One region of the Paenibacillus sp. CB74 genome, then DNA from elsewhere that is predicted to be linked to it. Evidence: riboswitches for the same ligand, from Rfam matches in the RefSeq annotation. Region 1 holds a riboswitch; each other region holds the start of a gene.
The links. Region 1 has a riboswitch for cyclic di-AMP ahead of ACX9NY_RS16440 (HAD family hydrolase). Riboswitches for the same ligand answer to the same signal wherever they lie in the genome.
Positions count from the first base shown of each region.

Region 2: it holds a riboswitch for cyclic di-AMP, as region 1 does, so the genes downstream of both, ACX9NY_RS06240 (3D domain-containing protein) here and ACX9NY_RS16440 (HAD family hydrolase) in region 1, are expected to answer to the same signal.
Region 3: it holds a riboswitch for cyclic di-AMP, as region 1 does, so the genes downstream of both, ACX9NY_RS23145 (C40 family peptidase) here and ACX9NY_RS16440 (HAD family hydrolase) in region 1, are expected to answer to the same signal.
Region 4: it holds a riboswitch for cyclic di-AMP, as region 1 does, so the genes downstream of both, ACX9NY_RS07085 (C40 family peptidase) here and ACX9NY_RS16440 (HAD family hydrolase) in region 1, are expected to answer to the same signal.

Region 1 is NZ_CM146009.1:3,673,205-3,677,983, reverse strand. It holds gene ACX9NY_RS16445 (glutathione peroxidase) at 1-440, opposite strand, end outside; cyclic di-AMP (ydaO/yuaA leader) riboswitch at 812-987, shown strand; gene ACX9NY_RS16440 (HAD family hydrolase) at 1,103-1,501, shown strand; gene ACX9NY_RS16435 (HAD family hydrolase) at 1,831-2,514, shown strand; gene ACX9NY_RS16430 (Nramp family divalent metal transporter) at 2,650-4,002, opposite strand; gene ACX9NY_RS16425 (organic hydroperoxide resistance protein) at 4,332-4,751, shown strand.
Region 2 is NZ_CM146009.1:1,357,389-1,362,167, forward strand. It holds gene ACX9NY_RS06230 (ABC transporter substrate-binding protein/permease) at 1-1,331, shown strand, start outside; gene ACX9NY_RS06235 (amino acid ABC transporter ATP-binding protein) at 1,318-2,040, shown strand; cyclic di-AMP (ydaO/yuaA leader) riboswitch at 2,262-2,458, shown strand; gene ACX9NY_RS06240 (3D domain-containing protein) at 2,461-3,132, shown strand; gene ACX9NY_RS06245 (polysaccharide deacetylase family protein) at 3,240-4,034, opposite strand; gene lpdD (prenylated flavin chaperone LpdD) at 4,189-4,530, shown strand; gene ACX9NY_RS06255 (PspA/IM30 family protein) at 4,643-4,779, shown strand, end outside.
Region 3 is NZ_CM146009.1:5,221,179-5,225,957, reverse strand. It holds gene rbsK (ribokinase) at 1-391, shown strand, start outside; gene ACX9NY_RS23155 (c-type cytochrome) at 466-825, opposite strand; gene ACX9NY_RS23150 (GNAT family N-acetyltransferase) at 976-1,470, opposite strand; gene ACX9NY_RS23145 (C40 family peptidase) at 1,825-2,295, opposite strand; cyclic di-AMP (ydaO/yuaA leader) riboswitch at 2,299-2,436, opposite strand; gene ACX9NY_RS23140 (hypothetical protein) at 2,682-3,533, opposite strand; gene ACX9NY_RS23135 (M1 family metallopeptidase) at 3,544-4,779, opposite strand, start outside.
Region 4 is NZ_CM146009.1:1,547,116-1,551,894, forward strand. It holds gene ACX9NY_RS07075 (sensor histidine kinase) at 1-1,110, shown strand, start outside; gene ACX9NY_RS07080 (response regulator transcription factor) at 1,200-1,907, shown strand; cyclic di-AMP (ydaO/yuaA leader) riboswitch at 2,073-2,206, shown strand; gene ACX9NY_RS07085 (C40 family peptidase) at 2,212-2,685, shown strand; gene asnB (asparagine synthase (glutamine-hydrolyzing)) at 2,896-4,779, shown strand, end outside.

The DNA of each region.
Region 1 (4,779 bases):
TCAGGTGTTGTTTTGGGAGCATAACGTTTAACTACCTGTCCGTTCTGATCCACAAGGAATTTGGTGAAATTCCATTTGATTGCTTTGGAGCCGAGCAGGCCGGGTGCTTCTTTGCTAAGGTGTTGGAAGAGCGGGTGAGCACTTGAGCCATTCACATCAATTTTCTCAAACATAGGGAAGCTCACGCCATAATTCATCTGACAGAACTCCGCGATATCGTCGGAAGAACCTTTTTCCTGGGCAAACTGGTTGCTTGGAAATCCAAGGACTTCAAATGGCGCATCCTGGAACTTGTCTTGCAGTTCTTGCAGACCTTTGAATTGAGGTGTAAGTCCGCATGAGCTTGCCGTATTCACAATCAGTAACACTTTATCACGGTAGTCGGACATTTCAACTTCTTGACCGCGAAGGGTATTCACTTTGTAATCGTAGACTGTCATCTCAATCGCCTCCATGATATCATCTGATACCTTTCATTATATTGGTTACAATTAAATAATGCAAAACTAATATGATGTTAAAAGAATCAAAACTGGCAAGTTGTGCAGAATGCGTGAATGAATTGCGAAGTGATTTACGCCAGAGTGAGAATTAGATAGCCTTGACGAGGTGGATAGCGTATAACCGTATTGTAAGCGTTATTATATATGAATAATGGCGAAAATCTGCCGATTCGGTGATCTGTCCGGACTTTACACCGCCATGGCACGGGTGTATGATTCATATCGTAATTTCAATTTAAAACTAAATTGTACCTGAAAAACGAAACAAACGATAATATCGCTCGATCTTAACTTAAGATATACGAACGATGTTTTAATCGCTGAGTTTCCATTCATTCATGAATGGGAAACGGGGGAACCAACGGAATGCGCTGTCCAGGACAGTAGGCATTCATGGGGTGAATTTTCCGGTGACAGCCGGAAATAGGGCGACTCTCGCGCCCGAATCCGTCAGCTAACCTCGTAAGCGTTAAAGGGAGAGGCAACAAGCCGTACGCTGGTTCATGGCGTTTTCGCCATGGATTCTTTAAGAAGCGTTCGGGAGGCCTTGGTCCCCCACGCTTCTTTTTTGTTGTCTTTTCACGCCAAGGGAGGAACGAATGATGGATACTGAGATGATCTTAGTGACTGCTCCTAATGAAGCAGGACGCAAATTTATCAAATTGCTGATGTACAAAAAAATGCCGTTTGCCGTTCTAACCAACAGTGCAGGGGAAGAGCGCAGACTCCGTAGAATCGGAGTAGAACATGTCATTCGCATGAATACGGCTGCAGCTCAAAAATGGTTTTTGCCGCAGGCAAGCGTTGGTAACGTGTTTATTTTCGAGAACAGCCTGAATCTGACCTGTCGTTATTTACAGATCTGTCGATCGTGGACATCGAAATCCCTATGCGTCATTACGGAGCAAAGCCATCCGAAGGGGATCTATCGGGGAATGGGTGCAGACCGGATTGTATATTCACTCAATGGGGAAGTCGGCTTTCTCCTCAATGGGTAATGTCATAGCTTGAGATTGCTCAGGTGTAAGGTGCCTGTTATAATTGAATGTATCGATAAACGGAAATTTGAGGAGACTCGTGCATGATGGTGAGTCTTCTTTTTTATGGTTTTAAAGGTAGTTCAAAAAGTCCGCTTTTGATTACGAAGGATGCCTAGCGGCATCATCAGCATCGAATATGAAATTCAGCCGAAATGTCCGTTGCTCACGTAGTTTTCCCTACGCTCCGCTACTCCATTTCTAGCTTCATTCCATCTTCTCGATACTGAAAACCAGACTTTTTGAACACGAACTTTTAGATTGCCTGTGGCTTACAAGGAGGAATTGGCGTGCCGGATGTGGGTGGATTAAAGTGGTTGTTTTTTGATGTTGGAGATACGCTGGTGGATGAATGGGAGCCGGTTGATGATATTATCGGACAGTTCGTTCGCGAAGCCTGTGCTTTGGGGTATCCGGTGAAGATTGAGGCGGTACGTGAACTGTTCGCGAACTGTTATCAGAAATATGAACAATGGCCCATGAGAGTGGCGATTCGCACATTCATTGAAGATGAGGGACATCAGAAACAGATTCAGGACAAGCTGAAGTTTAAAAAAGATCTTGAACGACCTTTTCCTTCAGCGGATTCCGTACTTCAGCAGTTGTCGCGGTATTATCGCATTGGCATTATCGCCAATCAGAGTCCTGGAACGGAAGAAAGACTGGAGAGTTACGGACTGCGAAAGTATGTTGATGTTCTGGCATGCTCGGCTGAAGAAGGGGTGTCCAAGCCAGATCCAGAGCTGTACGCTGTAGCCCTGAAACAGGCGGGTTGTGCACCGGAGGAAGCCGTCATGATCGGGGATCGGATTGATAACGATATCATTCCTGCCCGGAAGCTGGGCATGCGTACGATTCGAATTATGCAGGGGTACGGAAGATTCCAGCCAGACCGATCGGATGACGAACGCGCGGATTGGACTGTGGATTCATTGGATGAACTCCTGCCTTTACTGGTGCCGGATCAGGAATAGATGATTATTTGTTAGAGCTCGGAGTTTTACTACAAAAAGAAACACCTCGCTGTACTGCAATAATAAAGGCTGATCAACTTGGTATTGAATACCGGAGTTGATCAGCCTTTTTGATGTTTAGTCGATAAGACGAGATTAGAATAACCGGATCGTCTGAATGATCAGATATACATTCAGCACAACGATAATTGCGGCAATGACCCATGAGATGATTTTGAGCCACAATTTGTTAGCGAATGCACCCATGCTTTTTTTATCACTCGTGAACATGACCAGAGGGATTACCGCAAAAGGTAATTGAAGAGAAAGTACAACCTGACTCAAAATGAGCAGTTCTTCTGTGCCGTGTTCTCCTGCAATTGCTGTGACAATTACTGCCGGGATGATGGCGATCAGACGTGTGACCAGTCTGCGCAGCCAAGCCGGAATCCGAATGTTGAGGAAACCTTCCATAACAATCTGCCCTGCGAGTGTACCTGTAAGGGTAGAATTCTGGCCTGATGCTAACAGCGCCACACCGAACAGGATACTTGCGATTGTAGTCCCTAATAGGGGTGTGAGCAAGTGGTAGGCATCGGAGATCTCGGCAACCTGCGTCATGCCGGCACTATGGAATACAGCAGCTGATACAATCAGGATGGCCGCATTGATGAACAAGGCGAGTGTTAGCGCGATTGTAGAGTCCATGGTCGAATAACGAATCGCTTCTTTTTTGCCCTGTGGTGTCTGTTCGATCTGACGCGTCTGCACAATGGAAGAATGCAGATACAGATTATGCGGCATCACGGTTGCTCCTATAATACCAATGGCAATATAGAGCATGGCAGGGTTCTGCAGGATCTCCACATTTGGGACAAAACCATGGAGAACACCGCCCATATCCGGTTTTGCCAGGAACAGGTCAATCCCGAAGCAGAGGGCAATGGTGGCCATCAGCACGATGACGAGTGTTTCCAAGGCGCGGAAGCCTTTATTTTGCAGTACAAGAATCAGGAGTACATCAACAGCGGTGATGATAACTCCGTACAACATGGGGATGTTAAATAAGAGCTTTAATGCGATGGCAGAACCGATGACCTCAGCCAGATCGGTAGCTGCAATGGCCAGTTCACACAGAATCCATAACATGACGACAACGGGCATGCTGAAGCGTTCGCGGCAGGCTTGGGCCAGATCCCGTCCAGTGACGATGCCAAGCTTTCCTGCCAACGATTGAAGTACAACGGCCATCATGTTTGAGAGCAGGATGACGGATAACAAAGTATACCCGAACTGCGATCCGCCTGCGATATCTGTTGCCCAGTTGCCGGGGTCCATGTAACCTACGGCCACGAGATACCCTGGCCCTACAAAAGCGAGAAATTTCTTCCACCATGCCGCATTCTGCGGTACTTTCATGGAACTATGTGCTTCTCCGAGTGAAGGGGCTATGCCTGCAGTAGACAATGATTCACTTGAAGGAGCGTTGAATGGATTTTTTTTACTCATACGTTTATCACCTGACTCTTTGGAATAGTGATGCGGGACGAACCGCTCAAGATATATCTAAATTTTTATGTTTATTGTTACATTGTACTCCTTCAATAATTTTTGTCTAGTGCAACTTTTATGTATTAACACAAAAATTATGTTCTAATTTGAAAATGCTCTTTTGTATATTACCCAACCCCGAAAAAAATACAGATATGTGGATAAGATGCATGAAAATAATAAAGATGTAAAAGCTGATAAAGATATAAAATGCGTTTCAAATTGAGCCAGAAGTTTAAATTGAATTGAAGGCATTTAAAACTATATGGATAAGGGAGAGATTCTTAATGGAAGCTTTATATACAGCAGTAGCGACAGTTAAAGGTGGACGTACAGGTTCGGTGACATCTTCGGATGGCATGCTTAAACATGATCTGAAAATGCCCAAAGAGCTTGGAGGTTCCGGTGGTGAAGGTACCAACCCTGAACAGCTCTTCGCCGCTGGATATGGAGCATGTTATGAAAGTGCCCTTGCCAATGTAGCACGCAAAGCAGGCGTGAAATTGGAGGATGTGGTCGTTACAAGTAACGTATCCATTGGTAAAGACCCTGCGGATGACGGTTTCCAGTTATCTGTTCGTTTGGACGTGAGTATGCCTGGTGTGGATCACAGTCAAGCAGAAGAGCTGGCTCGCAAGGCACATGATTTCTGTCCATATTCCAAAGCGACACGTGGCAATATTGATGTTGTATTAAACGTAGTCTAAGATTTGACTCCCCCAATCAAAGGGGAAC
Region 2 (4,779 bases), 2.3 Mb from region 1:
CCGATTTTGCACCATATGAATTCCATAAAGTGATTAATGGTAAAGATGAAATCGTTGGTTTTGATATTGAGATCGCCAAAGAGATTGCCAAAGATCTTGGCGCTGAGCTTGTGATTGAGGATATGGGCTTCGACGGTCTTCTGCCTTCATTGCAGAGCGGGCGTGTTGATCTGGTGATTTCAGGTATGACGCCGACGGATGAGCGGAAGAAAAGTATCGATTTTTCCGACACCTACTATAAATCAAAACAAGTGATCATGGTTCGCAATGTGGATAAAGACAAATATCCAACCATGACCGAACTTGAAAATGCGAAGATTGGCGTTCAGAAAGGCTCCATTCAGGAAACGATCGGACAGAGTATTCCAGGAGCGAAGCTTACTGCGCTTGATAAAATCTCGGATATCGTGCTTCAACTGCAAACCAAACGTATTGACGCGGCAATCGTAGAAGATACCGTGGCTGCAGGTTATCTGGACGATATCATTGGACTTGCTGCTGCTGTTCCGGACGAAGAGCAAGCAGAAGCGGCAATCGGGATTCGTAAAGGCAATACCGAGCTGCTAGCAGCCGTAAATGGAACACTGGAGCGATTGAAAAGCGAAGATAAAATCAATCAGATGGTGACGGACGCCAGCCTCTTGATGGCGGACAAAGCAAACAAATCACAAAATATTTTCCAAGTATTCTGGCAGTACAAAAGTTTCTATGCTACAGGTATAGGCTACACACTTCTGTTGTCTGCACTTGGGGTTATCTTCGGGGTAATTATTGGATTGATCATCTGTTTGTTCCGTTTGCATGACGCTGCAATTTTGCGGTGGATCGGTACTGCTTACGTTGAAGTGATCCGTGGTACACCAATGCTGGTACAATTAATGATCATTTACTATGGTTTTTCCCTAAGCTTTGGCATTAACTTCACTGCACTTCAGGCAGGTATCATTACACTTTCAATTAATAGTGGTGCTTATCTGGCAGAGATTTTCCGTGCAGGTATTCAAGGTGTGGATCGGGGTCAGTTGGAAGCAGCTCGTTCCCTGGGAATGGGTAGAGGGGCAGCAATGCGTTATATTATTTTACCGCAAGCCTTCAAAGCTGTATTACCGGCGATCGGTAATGAATTCATAACCATCATCAAAGAATCCTCCATTATCTCCGTTATCGGTATGGTGGACATTATGTATCAGGCAAGTGTGGTCAAAAACATTACGTACCAAGGCTTGAGTCCATTTTTGATTGCAGCAGCCATCTACTTTGTAATGACGTTCATTTTGTCCAAGCTGCTGGGACGACTGGAAAGGAAGTTGAGTGCAAGTGATAGACGTTAGACAATTACACAAATCTTATGGAAATAACGATGTGCTTAAGGGCATTAACGTGACGATTGGCAAAGGTGAGGTTGTCGTGGTCATCGGTCCTTCCGGTTCGGGGAAAAGTACATTCTTGCGTTGTCTGAACCTGCTGGAACAACCTACCTCGGGAGAGATTGATTTTGAAGGCGTGTCAATCACAGACCCCAAGCACAACATTAACGCAACTCGTGAGAAAATGGGAATGGTGTTTCAGCATTTCAACCTGTTCCCACACAAAACGGTAGAACAAAACATCACAATCGCTCCGATCAAAGTAAAGAAACAATCCACGCTGGAAGCGGAAAAAATTGCTGCTGATCTGCTTAACACCGTGGGCTTGTACGATAAAAAAGATGTATTCCCGAATCAGCTGTCCGGTGGACAGAAGCAGCGGATCGCCATTGCCAGAGCATTGGCCATGCAGCCGCATGTCATGCTGTTTGACGAGCCTACATCGGCACTGGACCCCGAGATGGTCGGCGAAGTTCTGGATGTCATGAAACGTCTTGCAGAAGGCGGGATGACGATGGTCATCGTCACGCATGAGATGGGGTTTGCACGTGAAGTTGGAGACCGTATCCTGTTCATGGATGGCGGGGTTATTGTGGAAGAGGGAACACCTGATGAGGTGTTTGGAGCACCGAAAAATTCACGTACACGTGACTTCCTTGCGAAAGTACTCTAAATGAATTGATTAAATAGCGTTACTGACTTCGAGTCGGTAACGCTATTTTTTTGTTGAAAATAATTACATATGGGATTCGAAAAGTAACTATTCTGTTACCAAATGTATAGCGGATATCTGGCCCAAACACTTTTAGATTATTCAATATTCTTACACGTGCTTATACATGTTGAATCCATTTGGTAAGAATTACTACAAGTTCAGGTTACAAAATTGTGATATATTGAACTCTGCCGAAACTTCCGGACAGGGAGTGCGGGGGATGTAACGATGCAGATAGTGCAGGGGGAAGATCTACAGCACACTGCTTGGGGTGAATTAGGGGTACATATCGTTTCAAATGTAATGATGGACCTATAGGGTGGGCTCCTCATCCGAATCCGACAACTAACTTCGCAGGCACAATGAGGGAGGAAGACCATGATTAACAAGAAACGTATAGCCAAAACAGCAGTAGCATTAATGACAACAGCAATGCTCATACAAGCCGTTCCGGCTCACGCCGATTCAGTTCATGTGGCCAAAGAGGGGGATACCTTCTACACCTTATCGAAACAATACGGAGTATCAATGAACACGTTAGTTAAAGCAAACAATGACATTTCGCCTTACAACATTTATGGTGGTTTGAAAATTACGATTCCCGGTAAGGCAAACAATGTAGCTGCCGCGGCGACGGAGAGCAAGACCCAAGCCAAAACGGTTACGACAGCAAGCTTGGACGTTAACACAGATAACAAAGTGGTTCAAGCGTGGGGTAAAACATTTGATTACAGTAAAACTGTGAACGTGAAAGCAACAGCGTACTCTGCAGATCCGTCTGAAAATGGAGGATGGGGTGCCGTCGATTATTTCGGAAATGACCTTGAACTGGGTACGATTGCAGTAGATCCTAGTGTCATTCCTCTTGGAACCAAAGTACTGGTAACGGGTCACAGCCATCCAGGCTTGCCAAAACAGGCTTTTGTGGCTACAGCACGTGATGTGGGCGGTGCAATCAAGGGTCACCGGATTGATATCTTTATCCCTGGTAGCAAACAGTCGGTAAGCACATTTGGTTTTCAGGATATTGAGTTGTACATTCTGAAGTAGAGCGTAAATTTCATTTAAACTGAATTCAAACAGGGTGTCTGCCAGTCGCTAACTTGCGATTGAACAGCACCCTTTTAATATTTCCATGATTACCTAACACGGTTATTCTATTCTTTCGCCTTCGGTAATCCCAGCATTTCGTCCAAGGTGACCAGTTCATATCCCCGGTTACGCAGTTCCTCAATAATTTCAGGCAAAGCCTCAATCGTGCCATTCAGATTCGATCCAACACCGCCTCCTGCATGTTGTAGAACGATGGAGCCAGGTTTTACAGCAGACAGGATGTTATCTTTCACCTTTTCCTTGGAAAGACCTTTCCAGTCCAGAGAGTCAACGTTCCAGTTCACAATACTATAATGTTGTCTGGCAGCCCATTGCAGCTGTTCTTCATTAATGTCTCCATACGGAGGTCGAATCATCTTGGGCGTATATCCCGCCAAATGGCGAATGATATCCCCGGTATGTAAAATTTGTTTGCGGAAGGCATTCATCGACAGCTTACTGAACTCCGGATGATTGTAGCTGTGATTGCCAACGATGTGCCCTTCCTTAACAATCCTTTTTACCAAATCGGGGTGCTTCTCAGCACGACTACCAACGATGAAAAACGTAGCTCTGACTTTATACTTTTTCAACAGATCCAACACCTGCGGAGTAAACCGTGGATCGGGCACATCATCAAATGTCAACGCAACCTGTTTGGTTGAAGGACCATTAGTTTTGAACGTATCGGCATATTTCTGACGTAACTGTCCCAATGTTAATTGTTCTTCTTCCACGGAATCAGTATTGGATACCGATTCACTTGGCGGGTCTGAAGCATCCCGTGATGAAGCTGGTGGTGCTTGATATCCTCCGAGAAAAACAACGATAACCATCAGCATAATGAGGCGTACGCGCATAATAACAGCCTCCTTTTCCAAAATGACGTTCTCTATGGTATGCCCGTGGACTTGAGAAAATATGCGCAGTGTGAGAAGTTTCATTGCTGATTTAACTCATGACAGCCATAATTCCTCCATATATAACATATAGAAAAGGAGCGGTGGAATAGCCATGAGTACATATGATTTGAAATCGATACGTTTACAGGTGATTGAAGCAGGAGAGGATAAGGTTTTTCTCGTTACGGGAGGAAAAGCTCATATTGGCGCTGTAGCCACGTTCTATGTGGAAGATGAGCGGGTCAGCGGCACGACAGTCCATATTCCGGGACATAAGGAACAAGAACTGTGTGAGCGGCTTGCCCGAAAGGCTGCCCAACAATTAAAAATGACCGTTACGGTAATTATGGGTATCCATTTTGATTCCATTACACGGATGCAGATCGATGAAATCGTGCAGACTGCAGAGAGGCTAATGGAGGATCATCTGAGCAAGGATAAACGATCTTCCTAATATAAAGAGCAATCGCATGTTTTAATTTTATTTGCTAAAATTGAAACGAGTTGTAGATTGTTACGTATGTATGTTTATATACGATGTAATATCGACTAGGAGGAATAACATAATGTCCATTTTCAAACGTTTACGTGATCTAACCATGTCTAACATCAACGCTATTATTGACAAGGCAGAAGACCCAATCAAGATGACGGACCAATATATCCGTGACATGCAAGAGGATCTGGAAGATGCGGAGAAAGC
Region 3 (4,779 bases), 1.5 Mb from region 1:
CGTGCTGACCGGCCGGGATCATCTCCGGCCGGAAGACCTGGATGCGGCGGTCGCAGAGCTCGCCGCATCCCTCGGGGCCGCTGTCGTCACGACGCTCGGCCCCGAGGGGGCTGTGTACGCGGCGGCGCCTGGTGGCCGCGTACAGGCAGGGCGTGCCGGCGCATGCCGTGCGCCCGGCTACGCCGTAAGCGCCGTCGATACGACCGGCGCTGGCGATTGCTTCAACGGCGCGTTGGCGGTAGCCCTCGCGCGCGGTGAGACGTTGGACGCGGCCGTAGGCTTTGCCATGGGTGCGGCCGCGTTATCCGTGACGAAGCTCGGCGCCCAGTCCGGGATGCCGTCCGCACGTGAAGTGGAGGCCTTTCTGGCCGAGCATGCGGCAGATGCCTAATCAATAGCATAACAAAGAGGCTCTTATTCTCCCAAAAGGGGATTAAGGGCCTCTTTGTTATGTGTGTGCAGAGATTACTTCTTCTCTGACAGCCACATGGCGATATTAGCAATCTCTTCATCCTGCAGTTTGCCCTTGAAGGAAGGCATACCGCCACCTTTACCTTTGACAATCGTAGTGTAGATCTTCTCCAGATCATCCTGGCTGCCGATGTTTGCTAGAGCAGGTCCTACGCCACCCTGAAGCTGATCCCCGTGACAGGAGATACAATTGGCTTTGACCAGTGCTTCAGCCTGTCCGGCATCCAATGTGACTTCCGGCATGGTAGGCTTGGCTTCTTCAGCCACTTCTTCTTTCCCTGGAAGCGTAAACATTAAAACAATAGCTAAAGCGCATGCTGCAAAAAATACTCCGCTCATGATCCATTTGTGCATCCCTTATGTCCCCTCCAGAATGAAAGATCATCTAACCTGAAACTATCCATATCATTATAACGGAACCTGTACTGACATCATAGCATTTTGTGGGAAATTTTTGAACTAATCACATAACAAGGCGCAAATTTGGTTGTTTTGCAATGGATTTTAATCACGAGGCCCTTCATAAACCATACAGTGAAAGGGCTTCAAGCCGCTTGGGGTCTGTCGTTCGTATGTATCCTGGGTGACAAATCCACTCTTTAGATAGACTTGAATGGCACGAGCATTCCAAGTGAGCACTTCCAGATCGAGCTCATTCATCGGATTTCGGCGAATGGCTTCCTGTACAATGGCCGTGACAAAAGCTGTCCCTTGCCCCTGACCACACAGCTCTGGATGCATGCCGAGGCCAATCCGGGTTACCCCTTGAAGTGGGAAGTATTGAGCAAATCCACATATACGATCGTTCTGATCCAGGACAATCGCATATTGCTCCTGCCGCAGCTGTGCATCTCCGAATTCCACTTCCAGCGCTTTCATCTGCTCCCAGGGGAGCCAGCTGTAGATATTGTAAGGCGGATCATACTGCCAACTGCAGATGAGCTCCGCATGTTCTTCTCGCATGGGTACAACGTGAAACGTTACGGGGGCTTCCTTCATACACCTGCATGCTCCTTTCCTTGAAACAGAACTCTCTGTCCACTCTACAAAAGAGATATTCATTTAGCAAGTCTCTCTTACCAGAAAAAAATATGAAACAAAAGTTCCGGTAATTCCGTTTATATTATAACAGGATGGGTAAAAACATCATAAGGGCACGGACGAACGAGCACAAAATGAGCCTGTTGATGTTGCAGGATAGCCCCGAGCGTAACTTGCAATATGAATCAGGATGGAAGCACAAAAAAACCGCCGGATACATTCCTGCGGAGAATGTACCGGGCGGTTCTGTTATGCTTCTTGCTTCGTTACAGTATGGTTCATGGTTACAGTATCATGTTGCTCAGCTTGTCCCTAGTCAAGGGCCAGTGATTCATACGCGTCCGTGCTCATAATCCGTTTAGCGCCAACATAACGATTGGCCCAATAGCTTTCACTCAATGCACTGATCGTAACACCTTTGGAAGAAGAAGAGTGTGCGAACTTTCCATCCCCTACAAAGATTCCTACATGGGATACGCCTTTACCTGTAGTATTAAAGAATACCAGATCGCCAGCTCTCATTTCCATGCGGGATACGGAATCGCCCATGTCGAATTGGGAACTGGATTGGCGTGCCAAATCAATACCCAATTTGTCGAATACATACCGTGTAAATCCGGAGCAGTCAAAGCCGTTAAGCGTTGTTCCCCCACTTTTGTATGTAGTTCCCATTGCTGAATCAATTACTTTATCCATTTTTGAATCTGCGAATGCGCTACCTGCACCAAGCGATAATGCGAATGTGATGCTAAGTACAGCTGCGGTTAATTTCTTCTTGAACAAGAGATATTCCCCTTCCAACGCCTGCGAGGTTAGCTTAAGGATTCGGTTGAAGGTCCCCTATGATCCCTCTGTAGCAAGATCAATTCACCCATAACTGGTTCCCCCGCTTCCCAGGTGCCAGGAATTTGGCTATGCTAGTTATGCACCTGCGAAATCAAGAAATGACGATTTAATTTTAAGTAGTTACAAATATGAATGTAAAGATTACAAAGTTGTTACTAAAAACTCACTGCGATTATTGTAACAGAGGAGTACGTCTTTGGCAACGTTTAGCAACAAAATTAGCAAAAAAAACCTCGACCTTTGACGGGGAAAGGTTGAGGTTTGCCTATTTATAAGTACATAGCAGGCCATGAGTTTAACATGTGATGGTAACAATTTTTAAACTAAATGCTCTCACCTTTGGATACTTTGGACTGCCACAATCGGAAATGGCTGCATATTTTCCACAGACTCAATAGACATCTGGCAAGTGGATACGTCTGCTGTAGTATAAGTCCGGTAAGTCCCGTTAATAACCATGAGGCTGAAGTGAATGCCCCAAAGACGAGTAAGTGGACTCCGCCCAGCAGGAGAGCAATGCCGATAACGGCGATGAGATGACGCAGTGCAATCCAGAGTGCTTTGAGGGTGCCGTGAGCCCCGCCTTCTCCTTCTGGTGCCGACACACCGAACTGCATGTAGAGCATGACATGGTGGATGACCCATCCATATACAATCCAGGCAGCAACATAAGGTATACCAGGCAAAAGTAATTGAAGGGAATGAAATCCGTCCATGAGGATCGAGTAGAGCTTCGGTATGAGCCAGTAGGCGGGCAGAAGTATCAATAATGTACGTATGGTGTGCAGCAGCAGCATCGGTTTCCACAGTTTTTTGATTCCACGGACGAATGGGATGCGCTCTTCTGTAGAATTAAAGTGCTGAAGTGAGTAGAGCAGTCCTGCCTGAATAAGGGGGCTGATCAACATGCGAACCAGCAGCATGCCCCCCAGAATCCATAGATAACGATGAACCTCCGGATGGGTAGATAGGTTAAGTTGGCTTTCCATTTTGAACAAAAGTGTACTCAGTTCCCCGGCATCAGAATCTGGATAGCGCAGGAGGAGTGGGATGACTGCCGATTGTACCATTCGATAGAAGAAATATCCCCAAATGAGTTGATAAAGAAATAAGAGTGCCGCAATGAACATATGCTGACGGACGAGAAACCAGCCTTCACGTATTTTCGCTTTCACCGTATCCACCTCACCATGACAGACCTCCGAATATGGCTTCTATTAGTTTGGTTACACTCATGCTCCAGCGGGACTTCGTCTGCTCATCCAGTCCGGATTTTAGGAAATTGTTCATATGGCGGTTCTCCAGCACGATCGTGTACAGGGGATCGGTCATGGCCCAGGCTACGGGGGATGTGTGCGTTAATTTATAGGTAATTCGATCTTCTATGCCATCCCATTGCTTGGTGAGGGTATGTCCGTCTTCAAAAGCAATGCGAACAGGAACGGCGTTGTAATCACTGCCTTTTTTGACGATCGTCACGGATGACTCGTACCATGTTTGACCGTCTTTCTGTACAGGCGTAACACGAATCTTCTCTACAGCAAAGTCAGCCATTCCATTACCGTAGACGTATTGGTCAAAATAATCAGACCAGGACGTGCGGGTCACTTGTTCCACAACGTTCTGAAAATCTGCCGAAGTGGGATGTTTGAAGCGGTACTTCTTCACATAGGTAGAGAGAATGCGTTCCATCTTTTTTGTGCCGACTTGATGTTCAATACCAAGCAATACAAGCTTGCCACGTGTGTAGACATTGGCTGCATACTCATTCTGTGAATCGAACTTCCAGGATTCTTGTGTTAAGGATGAAGGAGACGTAATCAGGCCCGATTGTACCGGCAGATTCGGAATCAATCCGTATTCCTGCTCCATCAATTTGTCTTCTGCATAAGAGGTGAACCCCTCATCCAGCCAGGCTTCCTCGAATTCGTTGCTGGCAACCATGCCGTAGAAGTACTGGTGTCCGATCTCGTGGACTACGGTACGTTCCAGGTCATAACCTGGAGTAGTGTCATCGGCTCCAAAGGCCGTTACTAGCGTAGGGTATTCCATACCTCCAGCACCGTTCCCCGCTTTGGGTGGAACAACGATGGATAAGGTAGCATAAGGATACGGGCCAAACCATTTGCTATAATTGGATAGAGCGGCCTTCGCGGCGTAGAAATAACGTTCCTTCAGATCCTGATGAGCAGGATCCAAATATAATTTGATTCGTACACCAGGCACATTGGGTGCAGAGAAGGGTTCCTCGGCGTAGACAAAATCCGGTGAAGCTGCCCAGGCGAAATCATGCACATCATCGGCATAGAATTGATAGACTTTTTCTCCGTTCTTCACCACGGCTTGTTGTGTCGGAAATCCGGTAGCGGCAACTTTGTATGTTTCAGGCACCCGAATACGCACACTATATATACCGAAGTC
Region 4 (4,779 bases), 2.1 Mb from region 1:
AACTATATCTGGGATAATCGCAAATTGTTAGAAGGGAAGAAGGTGGAAAGAGAATTCACTTTTAATAACGAACTTTACCTGCTTCATGGTATCCCCGTAACCACTAATCCAACGGTCAAAGGGATTTACGTGATTAGTTCTCTAGAAAATATGAAAGATTCGATCCAAACGATTAGAAATTTACTGTTTATCACTGGATTTGGAGCACTGTTATTAGCGTTGGGTTGCATATTTTTTCTATCCAAAAGATTATCGAATCCATTATTAAAAATTGAAAGTGCAACTCGCCAAATTGCCAAAGGAGAACTGAATCTTGAAATTCCTGTGGAAACTAAAGATGAGATTGGTTCATTGTCACAAGCCATAAACGACCTCGCTAAAGAATTAAAACAATATCGAGATAATCGTTCGGAGTTCTTTGCCAACGTCTCTCATGAATTGAAAACACCCATTACTTATATGGAAGGGTATGCAGACATATTGGCTAAAGATCTTGTGGAAAATGATGAAGAAAAGAAAAAATATCTACAAATCATTTCTGAGGAAGCACGACGTTTAAATGTAATCATAAATGATCTCTTTGAATTGTCTAAGATGGAAGAAGGTAAAATTGACTTGAAACTGATGTCTGTAGAACCCACTTCGATTATTCAAAGGTCTATAGATAAGGTTCAATTAAAAGCCCAAGAAAAAGATCTTACGATTCGAAGTAAGTTGAGTCCCGTACCCCATATTTTTGTAGACTCTAACCGACTGGAACAGATTATTTTGAATCTATTGGATAATGCCATTCGTTACACAGCCGAGGGGTATATTCAAGTTTCTTTAACTTCTGAATTAGAAGGGGTTGTAATAAGCATTTGCGATACGGGACCCGGAATTTCAACAGAAGAACTTCCCAATATATTTGAACGTTTTTACCGGGTTGAGAAATCCAGATCCCGGGCATATGGAGGAACAGGACTGGGGCTGTCCATTGTTCAAAGTCTTGTTTTACAACAAGGAGGAACAATTCATGTGGAAAGTAAAATTGGAGAGGGGACGCAATTTAAAGTGATGTTCCCGTCCATCACCTCTTCTTCATTAAAATCACACAGCTTCAAAATATAATATGTGAAACAAATGAGCTAATGATCGTTCAAATTTACGGTCAGAAACCGCATATTACTAAAGATTAATGAAATGGATGGGATGACCATATGAATAAATTGAAAGCATTAGTTATTGATGACGAATGGAACATGAGAAATCTGTTGCGAATTTATTTAACTAAAGAGGGTTTTGATATTACGGAAGCTCATAATGGAACCGAAGGACTGTCCTATCTTCAGAAAAATTCGTATCATGTCATTTTATTAGACGTTATGATGCCGGATATGGATGGATGGCATCTTTGTGAAAAAATCAGATCGTTTACTGAAACACCTATATTGATGCTTACAGCTCGAGGGGATGTGAAGGATAAGGTACATGGGTTAGGTGTCGGTGCTGATGATTATATGGTGAAACCTGTAAATTCTGATGAACTCATTGCTCGCTTGTTTGCGCTTGTTCGACGCTCTTCACAGTCTTTAAGCCTTAAAGAAATCGGTAAAAAAATCATGTATACTGACATGATTATTTATCCAGATCGAAGACAGGTTATGGTACTCGACACAAATCTGGATTTGACCCAAAAAGAACTTGATATATTGCTTATATTGGCCGAGAATCCACAAAGAGTTTTCTCTAGAGATGAAATCATTGAACGTCTCTGGGGAAGTGACTTTTTTGGGGATAACCGAGTCGTAGACACCCATGTGAAAAATATCCGGGAGAAGTTGCAGTTGGCTGGATTGGAACAGAACCCCATTCAAACGGTTTGGGGCATAGGGTATAAGTGGTTGTATAGTGTAGAGGAGCCTTGAACTTATAACTAGAATTCGGCAATACAAAAAGAACATGTGCTAAGAAGCGATCGCTCCCTAACTTCAGCAGGAGACGGTCGTTTCTTTTTTAGAATAAGATATACGAGAATTCCACATTAAATCCACACAATTTAACAATATAATACTCTATAGGTTACAAATATTTAACTATTTTTGCCGAATTTCGTATTGAAAACGGGGGAACCATTTGTTGGGTGAATTATTCTTGTAAGAAAAGAATATAGGGAGCCTTTAACCGAATCCTTAAGCTAACTCCGTAGGCATCTAAGGGAGGAACAAAAGTTTGAAGAAAGTCATTTTATCGGTTCTTGGAGCAGCAGTTTTATTTACCTCCACAGCAACAGGTGCATTTGCTAGTCAGGCAAAGCTAACAGAAGAAATAAAAGAAGTGGTTGGAACGCCATACCTTTATGGTGGGACAACAACATCTGGTTTTGATTGTTCCGGTTTTATCCTGTATGTTTTTAATAAGTTTAAACTAGATTTGCCGCGCACCTCTAGTATGCAAGCAGCAAAGGGATCGTTTGTAGAGAAAGAAGAATTACGCCCAGGGGATCTCGTTTTCTTCAATACGAATGGTCGCAGCATTTCACATGCGGGAATTTATGTAGGTAACAATCAATTTGCACATTCATCAAGCAGTAAGGGTGTTCGAATTAGTAGCTTATCTGAAAGTTATTATAAAACCAAATATGTAACAGCTCGTAGAGTGGTTAGCGAGCAGAACTATCTTAAAATGGTTAACGATAGTCATTAAAATGGACAAGCCCGTGGGTAATTCACGGGTTTGTCCATTTTGTTTAGCAACTTGCCTCGAACAGATAGAACCATTCTCCAGTGAACTAAACTAATAAATAAGTAAATAACTTATCTAAACTGTGATTTATGATATGGACGGTAATCTTTCACAGATTCCACATACATAAAAGCTAAACTAATCTTATATTGATTAGAGGAGAATAGCCCTATGTGTGGATTTGTAAGTTTATATAACAAATATCGTATGCCAGTAGATGCAAACATTCTGCAACATATGACCGACTCCATAGCTCATCGTGGCCCAGATGATGAAGGGATATATATCCATGATCATATCGGTCTGGGTTTTAGGAGACTAAGTATACTGGATATTGAGCACGGGGCACAGCCCATGACCAATGAGAACAAAGATATTTGGTTGGTATTCAATGGAGAGATTTATAATTATAAAGAGTTGAGGGATTGGTTGAGTCAGAAGGGGTATACATTTTATACAGATTCCGATACCGAAGTATTACTGAGGCTTTATGAGGACGTTGGAATTAAATGTGTCAACTATTTACGAGGCATGTTTGGGTTCACCATATGGGATCAAAGGAGTGATCTTTTATTTGCGGCACGGGATCATTTCGGAATCAAGCCTGTTTATTACAGTGAGACCGCCTCCGGATACATGATTGGCTCTGAAATTAAAACGTTGCTGGCTTCAGGTAGGATTGATAGGGAAGTGGATGAAAATGCTCTTTATCAGTATCTCACATTTCAATATGTACCTGAACCTCTAACGATGTTCAAAGAGATCCATAAACTGAAAGCAGGCCATTATTTGATTGTACAGAATAATGGAATGACCATCAGACCGTATTACGAAGTGAAGTTTGAGCCCCATGAAAGTAGGTCGTATTCCGATTTAGTAGAGGAAACACGATCAGTAATAACGGAATCTGTTCGTATTCATAAGAACTCAGATGTCCCTAGGGGAGCATTCTTATCGGGTGGTATTGATTCAAGCAGTTTAGTTGGTTTACTTCATCGCTTGGAGCCAACCCAAACATTCAGCGTTGGATTTGATATGCCGGGCTATAGTGAATTGGATGATGCTAGGAAGACAGCAGCCTATTTAGGGACTGAGCATCATGAAATTCGGATTAATGCCCGCGACTATATAGATATACTACCTTCTCTAATATGGCATATGGATGAGCCAGTAGCAGACCCATCAGCCGTGGGTCTCTACTTTGTATCGAAGTTGGCTAGTCAGCATGTTAAGATGGCATTTTCAGGTGAAGGTGCAGATGAATTTTTTGGTGGCTACAACATTTATCGGGAACCCTATGCTCTCCGCATGTTTCAGGGTCTTCCAGGTCCATGGAGAAGTCTTGCAGGACATCTTGGAAGATTAATGCCTACCGGCATGAAAGGCAAAGGATTCTTGGAAAGAGGGAGTCTTATTCTGCAAGAACGTTACTTTGGAAATGCGAAGATTTTTATGGATCATGAAAAAAGTAAGGTATTAGCACCATGGTTATCGGAGCAGGGAGTATGTAAACCAACCCAGCAGGTGACTAAGCCACTTTATGAACAAGCGAAGTTATATGATGAAGTCACACAGATGCAGTATATTGATATTCATACGTGGCTACGTGGGAATATCCTAATGAAAGCAGACAAAATGTCGATGGCAAATTCCTTGGAACTTCGCGTTCCCTTTGTAGATACCAAAGTATTTGAATTAGCTGCTACCATCCCTACAAAGTATAAAGTTACACCCACAGCAACTAAATTATTACTCCGTGATGCTATGAAAGATGTGGTTCCACCTGATGTACAGCAACGAAAAAAATTAGGTTTTCCTGTCCCAACGAGAGTATGGTTAAAAAGTGAATGGTATTCATGGGCTAGGAATCTGATTATGACAGCAGACGTAGATCAATGGATCAATAAAACGTATGTATTGCAGCTACTTGAGATCCATAAGGAAGGGAAATTGGATGCAAGCCGTAAATTGTGGACCATTCTTGTATTTATCTTATGGCATCAAATATATATTGAAGATCGTGCGTATTCCTTTTCAGGTCCATCTTCCAATAGA